Regions from separate parts of the Cupriavidus sp. 01L415 genome, predicted to be linked through region 2. Evidence: predicted binding sites of a transcription regulator. Region 2 holds the regulator's gene; the other holds the start of a gene.
The links. The regulator FNR, encoded in region 2, switches genes on or off when oxygen is low (the NO sensors DNR and NnrR bind a similar motif). The targets are predictions, from matches to a motif close to TTGATNNNNATCAA.
Positions count from the first base shown of each region.

Region 1 (4,152 bases), on a different contig from region 2:
CGCTGCGATCCGGCGAATGCCTTCGGCAAGTTGCGTCATGCTGGTGGCGAACGAGATCCGGAAATGCGTGTCGACGCCGTAGGCGGAGCCCTGCAGCACGGCGAGGTTCTGGGATTCGAGCAGCCAGGACACCCAGTCGTCGCTGTTGCGGATGACCTTGCCGTCAGGCGTATGCCGGCCGAACAGGCCCTCGCACGAGGCAAAGACGTAGAAGGCGCCGTCGGGGGCTTCACACGAAATGCCGTCAATCTCGTTCAGCGCCGTGACCACGGCATCGCGGCGCGCCTGGTAGGCGGCGCGGTTGGCGGCGATGAAGTCCTGGGGGCCTTCCAGCGCCGCGAGCGCCGCGGCTTGCGCAATCGCATTGGCGCCCGATGTGCTCTGCGACTGCAACTTGACCATGGCCTTGATCAGGGCCGCGGGGCCGCCCGCATAGCCAATCCGCCAGCCCGTCATGGCGTAGGCCTTGGAGACGCCGTTGATGGTCAGCGTGCGATCCTTCAGCGAGGGCGCTGCCTGCGCCAGCGTGACAAAGCCGGCATCGCCGTACATGAGGTGCTCGTAGATGTCATCCGTCATGATCCACACATGCGGATGCCGCGCCAGGACTTCCGCCAGCGCGGTCAGTTCCTCGCGGGTGTAGGCGGCACCGCTCGGGTTGTTGGGGGAATTCAGGACCAGCCAGCGCGTCCGCGGCGAAATGGCGCGTTCAAGATCTTCCGGCGTCAGCTTGAAACCGTTCTCCGGCTTGCAAGGCGCGAAAACGGGTACGCCACCGGCGAGCAAGGTGATATCGGGATACGACACCCAGTACGGCGCGGGAATGATGACTTCGTCGCCTTGCTGCACGGTGCAGAGGACGGCGTTGAAGATGACCTGCTTGGCGCCCGTGCTGACGATGATCTCGCTGGCGGTGTAGTCGAGGCCGTTTTCGCGGCGGAACTTGCGGGCCACGGCCTCGCGCAGGTCGGCGGTGCCACCGACGTCGGTGTAGCGCGTCTTGCCGGCCGTCATCGCCTCCCAGGCCGCTTCGCGGATATGGAGCGGCGTGTCGAAGTCGGGTTCTCCGGCGGTCAGGCCGATGACATCGCGCCCGGCGGCGCGAAGCTCGCGCACGCGCTGCCCCGCCATGGAGCTGGGGGAGGGCTTGATGCGATGAAGGCGATCAGTGAGTTGCAGCATGAGTGTCTCGGAAGGGGCGAAGGCGTGAGGAAAGTATCCGCGATCGGTTTGCCGCGCCCAAACGAGAAATCGGATTGCGGACGTATTCCATTTTTTCCTGATGAGCCGCCAGGCGGTGCGAGAATATGGAAGACGAAACCGACCCGCAACCGCCCCCATGCATGTGACGTTCAAGCAGCTCGAAGCTTTCTATTTCAGCGTGACTTGCGCCTCGTTCAGCGCCGCAGCCACCAAGCTCCACGCCACGCAATCGGCCATGTCCAAACGGATTGGCGAGCTCGAACAGGAGCTGGGTGTCCAGCTAGTGCATCGCATGCCCAAGGGGCTGGTTCCCACGCATGCCGGCAACCGCTTGCTGGGCCTCGCGGAAGAAGCCATGCGTCTGCGCGAGCGCATCGCGGCCGAGGTCGGCCAGGCGGACGAGATCAAGGGCACGTATCGAATCGGCGTGACCGAGTTGATCGCATTGACCTGGCTCACCGAGTTGCTACGGGAGCTGAAACTGCGCCATCCGGCCATACAGCTGGAGCCCGTGGTCGACGCCGGGATGAACCTATTCGAAGACCTGGAGGCCAACAAGATCGATATGGCGATCCTGCCCGGAACGTTCTGGGGGGAGGCCTACAAGTCCGTCGAGGTGGGCCGGGTGGAGGACCTCTGGATGGCAAGCCCCCGCCTGTCGCTGCCTGACCGGCCGCTGAAGCCGGAGGAATTTGCAGAGTATCCGGTGCTGGAGCAATCGGCCGGCTCGGCCAAGAACGCCTACTACGGCGCGTGGCGTCGCGAGCATGGATTCCGCTTCAAGAAGGCATTCTCGACCAACAGCCTGATGGTGTTGCGGGCGCTGACGATCGAGGGGCTTGGCATCAGCCAGCTGGCGCTCGACTACTTCGCCGCCGATATCGAGAAGGGGCTCCTGCGCGTGGTGGAAAGCGATCCCATGCCGCCGCCACTGGTCTACTCCGCGGTGTTCCGTCATGACGAATTCAGTCGGGCTCTCGAAGCGATCGCGCAGGCCAGCCAGGATGTCTGTGACTTTCGCCGAGGGCCGCATGACGTCGCGGCCGGCAGCGTCTAGCCACAGGAACCACGGGCCACCCCGAATGCCGACATGGATTTGTCCGCACGCAAATCCAGCCATCGCACAAAGCCGCTTCCCACCGCCGCTTGACGGCCATCAAACGGCAGGCAGACTTCCGCTCATCCACCCCAACAACCACTATATGTAGTGATAATCTTCGCGGCACACACTACATAAGGGTAACCATGAGCGATCATCAGCAAGCCGGCAGGGTGCCGGCGCCGGCCGCGGGCGAGCAGGTGGACGTGGGCAGCGCCATGGAGGAATACCTGGCCCAGCGCGACTGGCGCGTGCGCGCCAATGCCAACCAGGGCTACAGCCTGGGCGGGCTGATCCTGAACGTCGCGGGCAAGGTCACCGCCAACTACTGGCTGTCGCACATCTTCAGCCCGGAGGCGGCCCACGCGCACCGCGAGGGCGACCTGCATATCCACGACCTCGACATGCTCTCCGGCTACTGCGCCGGCTGGTCGCTGCGCCAGTTGCTGTCCGAGGGATTCAACGGCGTGCCCGGCAAGGTGGAGGCCAACCCGCCGAAGCACATGTCGGCGGCGATCGGGCAGATCGTCAATTTCCTGGGCACGCTGCAGAACGAGTGGGCGGGCGCGCAGGCCTTTTCCAGCTTCGATACCTACATGGCGCCGTTCGTGCGCCGCGATGGCATGGATTACCGCGAGGTGCGGCAGGCCATGCAGGAACTGGTCTTCAACCTGAACGTGCCCAGCCGCTGGGGCACGCAGACACCCTTCACCAACCTGACGTTCGACTGGACCTGCCCGCAGGACTTGGCTGGCCAGGTGCCGTACATCGCCGGCGAGGAAATGCCGTTCTGCTACGGCGACCTGCAGCCGGAGATGGACATGATCAACCGCGCCTACATCGAGGTCATGATGCAGGGCGATGCGCGCGGCCGCGCTTTCACGTTTCCGATCCCCACCTACAACATCACGCGGGATTTCGACTGGGAGCATCCGAACGCCGCGCAGCTGTTCGAGATGACGGCGCGCTACGGGCTGCCGTACTTCCAGAACTTCGTCAATTCGGACCTGGAGCCGCATATGGTCCGGTCGATGTGCTGCCGCCTGCAGCTCGATTTGCGCGAGCTGCTCAAGCGCGGCAACGGCCTGTTCGGCTCGGCCGAGCAGACCGGTTCGGTGGGCGTGGTCACCGTCAACTGCGCGCGGCTGGGCCACCTGCATCGCGGCGACGAAGCCGGCCTGCTGACGGCGCTGGACCGCCTGCTCGCGCTCGGCCGCGACGTGCTGGAAGACAAGCGCCGCGTGGTGCAGCACTACATCGACGAAGGGCTCTATCCCTATACGCGCCGCTACCTCGGCACGCTGCGCAACCACTTCAGCACGCTCGGCGTCAACGGCATCAACGAGATGATCCGTAACTTCTCCGACGATGCCGACGACATCACGTCGCCGCCCGGGCACGCCATGGCGATCCGGGTGCTGGATCACGTGCGCGCGCGCATCGTCGATTTCCAGGAAGGCACCGGCCATCTCTACAACCTGGAAGCCACGCCGGCCGAAGGCACCACCTACCGCTTCGCGCGCGAGGATCGCAAACGCTGGCCCGGCATCCTGCAGGCCGGCACGCCGGAGCGGCCGTACTACACCAACTCCAGCCAGCTGCCGGTCGGCTACACCGACGACCCGTTCACCGCGCTGGCGATGCAGGAGGCGCTGCAGGGCAAGTACACCGGCGGCACCGTGCTGCACCTCTACATGAACGAAGCCGTCTCCAGTGCGCAGGCTTGCAAGGAACTGGTGCGGCGCTCGCTGGCGCGCTTCCGCGTGCCGTACATCACGATCACGCCCACGTTCTCGATCTGCCCGAAGCACGGCTACCTGAGCGGGCACCACGAATTCTGTCCCAAGTGC
Region 1 covers NZ_JBFTSP010000015.1:25,586-29,737, reverse strand. The annotation lists gene AC1DOX_RS20145 (pyridoxal phosphate-dependent aminotransferase) at 1-1,182, opposite strand, end outside; gene AC1DOX_RS20140 (LysR family transcriptional regulator) at 1,340-2,260, shown strand; gene AC1DOX_RS20135 (ribonucleoside triphosphate reductase) at 2,449-4,152, shown strand, end outside.
Region 1: the regulator FNR is predicted to act here: its motif matches at 2,350-2,363, upstream of AC1DOX_RS20135 (ribonucleoside triphosphate reductase).

Region 2 (4,152 bases):
GTGGCAAGGGCAACCAGGCGCTAGGCGCGCCGAACCTCTCGGATGGTGTCTGGCTGTATGGCAGTTCGGAGGGTTCGATCGTTGATGCCATTCTCAAGGGCCACAACGGCCACATGCCCGCACATGAGGAAATCCTGACGCCGGAGCGGATCCGCATGCTGACAGCCTATGTCTGGGGGCTGTCGAACAACGGGGGGGTCGGCCAATGATCAACTGCCCCGGTGCCGGACGGCATGTCGTCCGCCGGGGCGTGAGGGCACAACGATGAACGCGCCCCCGAACGCCCCACCCAAAACCTCGCTTGACACTTCCGTGCCCAATCCGTCCAGGAGCGCTACGCCCGCAAGTGGTGCATCCTGGCGGCCGGCGCCTCAGCCACAGCTTGGCGAGACCTCCGATGAAACGCTGTACGAGGTGCGGCGCAAGATCTATCCGCGCTCCGTGACCGGCGCATTTTCCAGTTGGCGGGTCTGGCTGGTCATCCTGACGCAACTGATCTACTACGGTACGCCGTGGCTTCAGTGGAATAGCCGGCAGGCTGTGCTGTTCGATCTCGGGGCCCGGAAGTTCTATATCTTCGGCCTGGTGATGTGGCCTCAGGATGTGATCTATCTCGCCGTCCTGCTGGTGATCTCAGCGCTTTCGCTGTTTCTCTTCACAGCCATTGCCGGGCGTTTGTTCTGCGGCTATGCGTGCCCGCAAACGGTCTACACGGAAATCTTCATGTGGATCGAGCGGCATGTGGAAGGCGACCGCATCGCACGCATCCGGCTCGATGGCGAACCATGGAGCCTGCGCAAGGTCCGGCTCAAGGCTACCAAGCACACACTGTGGATACTGATTGCCTTGTGGACGGGCTTCACGTTCATCGGCTACTTCGCACCTATCCGTGAACTGGGACGCGAGGTTCTCAACTTCACGCTGGGCCCCTGGCAGGCGTTCTGGATGCTGTTCTATGCGTTTGCCACTTGGGGCAACGCCGGATTCATGCGCGAACAGGTGTGCAAGTACATGTGCCCCTATGCGCGGTTCCAAAGCGTGATGGTGGATCGCGATACCTACGTCGTCACCTATGACGTGGGTCGTGGCGAGCCGCGCGGCAGCCGTTCGCGCAAGACGGACCGACACGATGCGGGACTTGGTGATTGCGTCGGCTGCAGTATCTGTGTGCAGGTGTGTCCGACGGGCATCGACATCCGCGATGGTCTGCAGTATGAGTGCATCGGCTGCGGAGCATGTATCGATGCCTGCAACCAAGTGATGGACAAAATGGAGTATCCGCGCGGACTGATCCGCTATACGTCGGAAAACGCCATGCGCAAGTCGCTGTCCATTACTGATGCACGCAAGAGACTGTTCCGGCCGCGGACCATCATCTACACGTTGATCTGGATGGTGATGGTGGCGGGCTTTGTGGGATCGTTGGCCATGCGCACGCCGCTCAAGGTGGACATCATCCGGGACCGAGGTGCGCTTGGTCGTGAAGTGGAGGGCCGCTGGATCGAAAATGTGTACCGGCTGCAGATCATCAACACGACGGAAGCGCCGATGCGCATTCGTGTGCAGGCTGAAAGCGCCGACCTGAAGGGGCTGACCGTCGAGTACGACACCGCTGCGGAGTCGCTGGCGCCCACGTCGAACCGACTGCTGCCGATTCGCATCCGTGTGCCGATTGACGACGCGAAGCAGGGCACTCACAAGATCGACGTCACCGTGACCAGCGAGGGCGGTGAGCAAGGGGGAGCGCATATCCGGCAATCCACCAGTTTCATCGTGCCGCGGAACCTGTGACGTCGTGATCGTCGACAAGGAGATCTGAATGACACCCAAAGAAAGCAAGTCCTGGTGGAAAGAGCCGTGGCCTTGGTTCCTGATGTCCGGCCCGTTGCTGGCGATGATCGGCTGCGGTGTGACAATCTGGCTGGCGAGCACGCACGCGGATACTCCCGTCAGCGGGGCCGCGAGCCACGGGCTGGTAGTCGAAAAAGTCGATGGGCCACGCGTGCCTGCCGCCGTCCGTGCGGAAGCGTCGACTGGGGGACGCCCATGAGATTGCGCTGGCTGATGTGGGTGCTATGGCCAGCGTTCCTGGTGGGCGGCGCGGCCACGGCAATGGTCTTCTCGGTTGTGGATCCCGGTGATCTCAGTTTTTTCGGGCAGCCCGTAGAAGTGTCACGCCTGGCGGTCTATACGGTGGGGTTTCTGCTGGCGTGGCTGTTTTGCGCGTTGTCGAGCGGACTGACGTTGTACACGATGCCGACCAAGCTGAGTGACACGGACGAACTGGAGTAGCGGCAGCGAGTTGGAGGACCACGAAAAAGGCCGCCCTGAAGGCGGCCTCTGGTCTGCGATAGGATTGGCTTAGCAGGAGCGGCTGTAGACTTGCTTGATACCTGCCATGTCGACGAGTTTGACGTGACGCTGGCGGATCTGGATCAGGCCGGCCTCCGCAAAACGAGAGAACAAGCGGCTGACGGTTTCGAGCTTGAGGCCCAGGTAGCTGCCGATCTCCTCACGGCTCATGCGCAGAACGAACTCGCTTGCCGAATAGCCTCGAGCTGACAGGCGTTCGGACAGATTTACGAGGAATGCCGCCAGCCGCTCTTCGGCCCGCATGGAACCGAGCGTGAGAAGCATGACCTGGTCCTGCGAGATTTCCTTGCTCATCAGTCGCAGGAACTGGTGTTGCAGTGATGGCAGTTGGCCCGATAACGACTGCAGGTCGCCGAAGCGCACCACGCAGACTTCGGTATCTTCGAGTGCGGTGGCATCGGATGCGTGTTGCATCTCGCCGAGACCGTCCAGACCAATAACCTCGCCGGGCAGATGGAACCCGGTGATCTGGGATCGTCCGTCTTCCATCGTGACGTGCGTTTTCAGCGTACCGAAACGAATGGCATAGACAGCGTTGAGCGGATCACCCATGCGATACAGCGTCTCACCTTTGTGTACGCGAATACGCTCCTGCACAAGCGAGTCTATTTTCGCGAGGTCTTGCTGAGACATCCCCACGGGCAGGCAAATCTGGCCCATAGCACACGTGGAGCAACGGGGCGACATTTCAGTGACGGGGATGGAAGTAAGCAATTAAGGCTCGTTGTAAAGCGCAAGCGGTGAGGGCGCGATTCATACATTTTACAGCGTGATGTGACGCTGAAGCGAGGAACAGTTGCCATTTGGTGTGCTTTTTAGCGTTTTTGCCCTGGCCTTGCTGGGTGGCGTGCATTGCGCTGCCATGTGTGGCGGCATTGCAATGGCGGCGGAACAGCGTGGCTTCGCAAGCGTCCCTGCGGTTGTGCATCGAACGCCGCGTGGTTGGGTCTTCGAACTGCTCGTCATGCACGCGGGACGTCTCACGACGTACATGCTGCTTGGCGCGCTGATGGGCGCGGTGGGGGCAACGGCGTGGAAGCAGGAGTACCTGCCGCTGCAGCGATGGCTGTATGCGTTGGGAAGCGCCTTGCTGGTGCTGTCGGGGCTCTGGTTGTTGCGTGGCAAGGTGCCGCGTGCTGTCTGGGTCGAGAAACTTGCTACAGGTGGGGCGCAATACATCACAAGACATTGCCGGGTTATTGGCGCGCACGTGCCCGCGGGCTTGCGACGACGGCCCGGGCCGCTGGCGCGTCGCTACGGCATGGGGCTCGCGTGGGGGATCGTGCCATGCGGGATGGTCTATGGGGCACTCGCGTTGGCGCTGCTGGCCGGTAACGCCGCATCAGGGGCGCTGGTGATGGGCGCGTTTGGTCTGGGTACGTTGCCGAATCTGCTAGTTATCTCCGGGTTGTCGGGATATTTACGTCACTTGTCCCGCCGGCGCGCCGTAAGGGTGATTGCCGGGGTGATCGTAATGGCCTTTGGATTGCTCGGTATTGCGCGGGCGTTCTGGCTTCCGGATACGCTGAATCAGATCGGATTCTGCATGGTGCTCTGAGGCTACCTGAGGCTACCTCTTCGTGAAATCCGCCACGAACTGATGGCGCCTGCTCGGTGCGGGTTGCGGGGCGGGCTGGAAATGCCATACAATCGCGAGAACCACGGTATTGCGCTGCATTACGCTCGTGGCGTCGCCGGGGCGGCACTCCTGATCTGGGGTGCGAGTCCTGGGGTCCTCGGCGGCATGAATTGCCGGACCCGTCCCCACAGTTCATCCGG
Region 2 covers NZ_JBFTSP010000002.1:175,460-179,611, forward strand. The annotation lists gene ccoP (cytochrome-c oxidase, cbb3-type subunit III) at 1-209, shown strand, start outside; gene ccoG (cytochrome c oxidase accessory protein CcoG) at 265-1,791, shown strand; gene AC1DOX_RS06095 (hypothetical protein) at 1,820-2,050, shown strand; gene AC1DOX_RS06100 (hypothetical protein) at 2,047-2,292, shown strand; gene fnr (fumarate/nitrate reduction transcriptional regulator Fnr) at 2,362-3,087, opposite strand; gene AC1DOX_RS06110 (sulfite exporter TauE/SafE family protein) at 3,170-3,931, shown strand.